One region of the Streptomyces sp. SP18BB07 genome, then DNA from elsewhere that is predicted to be linked to it. Evidence: riboswitches for the same ligand, from Rfam matches in the RefSeq annotation. Region 1 holds a riboswitch; the other holds the start of a gene.
The links. Region 1 has a riboswitch for cobalamin ahead of PUR53_RS18465 (energy-coupling factor ABC transporter permease). Riboswitches for the same ligand answer to the same signal wherever they lie in the genome.

Region 1 (2,193 bases):
AACCGACCGACAGCGGGCGTTGCCCCTCCCCCCTCAGTTTGCGGGTGGTGTTGTCGATGGCGGCGATGTGGTCGGCGTCGAAGGCGTGCCGCATGCCCAGGGTGTAGGCGGTGACCCCCATACCGATTCCGAAGGTCTTGCTCCCGACGCTGTAGTGCTCGGGGGCGACGATCACCACCAGGGTGAACCAGCCGACGAGGTGCAGCGCCAGGATGAATCCGGCCATCCCGCCCAGGCTCGCCCACTCCTTGCGCGACATCGAGGCGCGGATCCGCCGCCATGAGAAACCGCCCGTCCCGGCGGTGGCCGAGGGGGCGGTGTCGGTACCAGGAGTCATGGGGCGTGGGCCTTCTCTTCGTCCGTGCGGTCGGGCCCCCTCAGCGTTGTGCGCCGTTATGGCAGCTGCAACTATGTCGCAGTAAAGCTCCCGTCTGCTTTCGGTCAGGTCGGGGCTCTCGGCGTGACGTGGGGCGTACGCCGGAGTGTGCGCTGGGGTGTGAGCTGTCGCACGGCGCCCGCGCGCCCCTCGCCTCCGCTTGTCAGCGTCCTTATGCGGGCATTACTGTCACCACGCCTTGGTGAACGGGAAATCCGGTGTCATGCCGGTGCGGCCCTCGCCACTGTGATCGGGAAGTCCGGCTCCGGTCCTCACGGACAGCCACTGGGTCTTCGGACCCGGGAAGGCGGAGCACGGGCGGTGTCACCCGTAAGCCAGGAGACCGGCCAAGGCGCGTCAACCATCCACGAGGTGCTGGAGAGGGTCTGCTGAGCCATGCACATAGCCGAGGGTTTCCTTCCTCCGGCGCACGCGATCGCCTGGGGCGTCGCGTCCGCGCCGTTCGTCGTCCACGGAGTCCGGGCACTCACCCGTGAGGTCAGGGAGCATCCCGAGAGCACGCTGCTCCTCGGCGCCTCCGGGGCCTTCACGTTCGTCCTGTCCGCGCTGAAGCTCCCGTCCGTCACCGGGAGTTGCTCCCACCCCACCGGCACCGGCCTCGGTGCCATCCTGTTCCGGCCGCCGATCATGGCGGTTCTCGGCACCATCACCCTGCTCTTCCAGGCCCTGCTGCTCGCACACGGCGGTCTGACCACGCTCGGCGCCAACGTCTTCTCGATGGCGATCGCCGGTCCCTGGGCGGGGTACGGCGTCTACCGGCTGCTGCGACGCTTCGACGTGCCGCTGATGGTGACGGTGTTCTTCGGCGCGTTCTTCGCCGACCTGGTCACCTACTGCGTCACCAGCGTGCAGTTGGCGCTCGCGTTCCCCGACCCGAGCAGTGGTTTCCTGGGCGCGCTCGGCAAGTTCGGCTCCATCTTCGCCGTCACCCAGATCCCGCTCGCGGTCAGCGAGGGTCTGCTCACGGTGCTGGTGATGCGTCTGCTGGTGCAGTCGAGCAAGGGCGAACTGACCCGGCTCGGTGTGCTCCTGACCGACCGGCGGAACCGCGTAGGGGCCGAGACGGAGAACGAGACCGAGGCGGTGGCCCGATGAACCGGAACACGAAGATCAACGCGCTGCTGCTGCTCGCCGTCGCCGCGCTCGCCGTCCTGCCGCTGGCCCTCGGCCTCGGCGACCACAAGGAGGAGCCCTTCACGGGCGCCGACGCCGAGGCGGAGACGGCGATCACGGAGATCGAGCCGGACTACGAGCCGTGGTTCTCCCCCCTCTACGAACCGCCGTCCGGTGAGATCGAGTCGGCGCTCTTCGCCCTCCAGGCCGCCCTCGGCGCGGGGGTCCTCGCCTACTACTTCGGCATCCACCGGGGCCGGCGCCAGGGCGAGGCCCGGGCCCGAGCCCTGCTGGACGCGTCAGGGGCCGCCGACACGGCTCCGGCGCGGCCGGTGGACACGGCGGTCGCGGCGACGCCGGTGGACGCGGTCGCGGCCTCCACGGCGACGGCGTCCGGCGACGACAGCTCGGCGGGTCGCTCCGGGGAGCCCCCCGCCGGGCGGGGCTGACCCAGGTGCTGCCGATCGACGTGGCGGCGCACAGCAGTCGCTGGCGCCGCCGCCATCCCGTGGACAAGGCCGTGCTCGGGCTCGGCCTCACCGTGCTCGCGATCTCCCTGCCGCCCTGGCCCGGCGCGGCCCTGGTCCTGCTGACCGCGCTCGTGGTGCTGCTGGGCCCCGCGGGCGTGCCCGGCCGTCGGCTGTGGCGGGCCTACCGGGTGCCGTTGGGCTTCTGTGTGACCG
Region 2 (2,193 bases), on a different contig from region 1:
CGTACCAGCGGCGGTAGTCGGCGGCCGGGATCCGGACCGGGTTGCGGGCGAGCTGCTCCTCGGTCAGCCAGTCCTGGTCGTGACCGCCCGCCTCGATGAGGGCGCGGATCAGGTCGTCGCCGTCGCCGGAGGCCAGGCCGGGGACGTCGGCGCCCCCGAAGTCGTAGCCCTCGTCGCGCAGTCGGCGCAGCAGGGCGACCGCGCTCGCCGGGGTGTCCAGGCCGACCGCGTTGCCGATGCGGGAGTGCTTGGTCGGGTAGGCGGAGAGGACGAGCGCGAGGCGCTTGTCCGCGTTGGGGATGTGGCGCAGTCGCGCGTGGCGTACGGCGATCCCGGCGACGCGGGCGGCGCGCTCGGGGTCGGCGACGTAGGCCGGGAGGCCGTCCTCGTCGATCTCCTTGAAGGAGAACGGGACGGTGATCAGGCGGCCGTCGAACTCGGGGACGGCGATCTGGCTGGCCGCGTCGAGCGGGGAGACGCCCTCGTCGTTCTCCTCCCAGGCGGCGCGCGAGCCGGTCAGGCACAGGGCCTGGAGGATCGGCACGTCGAGGCCGGTGAGGGCGCCCGCGTCCCAGGACTCGTCGTCGCCGCCGGCCGACGCCTCGGCGGGCTTGGTGCCGCCCGCGGCGAGGACGGTGGTCACGATGGCGTCGGCGGCGCGGAGTTCCTCGATCAGCTCGGGCTCGGGGGCGCGCAGCGACGCCACGTACAGCGGGAGCGCGCGGGCGCCCTTCTCCTCGATCGCCTCGCACAGGGCGCCCACGAAGGCGGTGTTGCCGCTCATGTGGTGGGCTCGGTAGTAGAGCACGGCGATGGTCGGGCCGTCGGCGGTGTCGCGGGCGGTGCGCTCCAGCGGGCCCCAGGAGGGCGCGGGCGCGGGCGCGTCGAAGCCGTGGCCGGTGAGCAGGACCGTGTCGGAGAGGAAGCGGGCCAGCTGCTCCAGGTTGGCGGGGCCGCCGTGGGCGAGGTAGGCGTGGGCCTCGGCGGCGATGCCGACCGGGACGGTGGAGGCGGCCATCAGCTGGGCGTCGGGCGCCTGTTCACCGGTGAGGACGACGACCGGGCGGCCGTCGGCGAGCAGCAGGTCGAGGCCGTCCTGCCAGGCGCGGATGCCACCGAGGAGGCGCACGACGACCAGGTCGGTGCCGTCGAGGAGGGCCGGGAGGTCCTCCAGCGCGAGGCGCGAGGGGTTGGCGAAGCGGTAGGGGACCGGGCCGGCGGCCGCGCGGGCGCTGAGCAGGTCGGTGTCGGAGGTCGACAGGAGCAGGATGCGGGGCTGCGCGGAGCGCTCCCCGGACGATGGCTGCATGCGGCTGCTGGCCTTCCTCGGGGTCCGCGCCCCGGGCGGTGTCGAATCGAAAGTCTCCCCTGCTCGGGCGGGCCGAGGGGTACGGGGAAGGGAGTTCCTGACTCGCCCGACCCTCCTGGGACGGGCTCACAGTGGCGGGACCGCGCCGGACTCACACCGGGCTTCCTCCCCTGTCGCCTTGGTGGCGTCGATGGACCGGATGATCCACCGAGCAGCATAGTAAGGGTCGCCTCAAAAGGAAGGCTGCCCCAAAAGGGCGGAGGATACGTCCGATGTGCCGGTGGGTATGCTCGCCGCCATGTCCACGCCTCCCCCGCGTTCATCGTCCCAGGCCACAGCGGTCACACGGGACCGTGGCGACGCCTGCCCGGGGACACTGCGGCTGCATGCGGCGGACGACGGGGCGCTGGCCCGGGTCCGGGTGCCCGGTGGTGTGCTGACCGTCCGCCAGGCCGAGGCGCTCGCGGAGGCGGCGCGACGGCTCGGCGACGGTGATCTTCACCTCACTTCCCGGGGCAATGTGCAGCTGCGCGGGCTGGCCGAGGGCTGCGGGGGCGAGCTGGCCGAAGCGCTGGACGCGGCGGGGCTGTTGCCGTCCGCCGGGCACGAGCGGGTGCGCAACATCGTCGCCTCTCCCCTGTCCGGTCTCGACGGACGCGGTCTGCGCGACGTACGGCCCTGGCTGACCGCCCTGGACACCGCGCTGTGCGCGAGCGAGGCGGCGCGGCGGTTGTCGGGCAGGTTCCTGTTCGCGCTCGACGACGGGCGGGGGGACGTGGCCGCGCTGGACGCCGATGTGACCGTCCGGGCGACCGGGGTCGACGGCGCGCTGCTGAGCCTGGGGACGGCCGGCGAGAGCCTGTCGGTCCCCGGTGAGCACGCGG

Region 2: another riboswitch for cobalamin. It lies ahead of cobN (cobaltochelatase subunit CobN); the one in region 1 lies ahead of PUR53_RS18465 (energy-coupling factor ABC transporter permease).

What each region holds. Positions count from the first base shown of each region.
Region 1 is NZ_JAQYWT010000297.1:17,590-19,782, forward strand. Features, by position in the region: gene PUR53_RS18460 (HoxN/HupN/NixA family nickel/cobalt transporter) at 1-337, opposite strand, end outside; cobalamin riboswitch at 560-742, shown strand; gene PUR53_RS18465 (energy-coupling factor ABC transporter permease) at 773-1,492, shown strand; gene PUR53_RS18470 (energy-coupling factor ABC transporter substrate-binding protein) at 1,489-1,959, shown strand; gene cbiQ (cobalt ECF transporter T component CbiQ) at 1,965-2,193, shown strand, end outside.
Region 2 is NZ_JAQYWT010000284.1:7,383-9,575, reverse strand. Features, by position in the region: gene cobN (cobaltochelatase subunit CobN) at 1-1,309, opposite strand, end outside; cobalamin riboswitch at 1,381-1,533, opposite strand; gene cobG (precorrin-3B synthase) at 1,596-2,193, shown strand, end outside.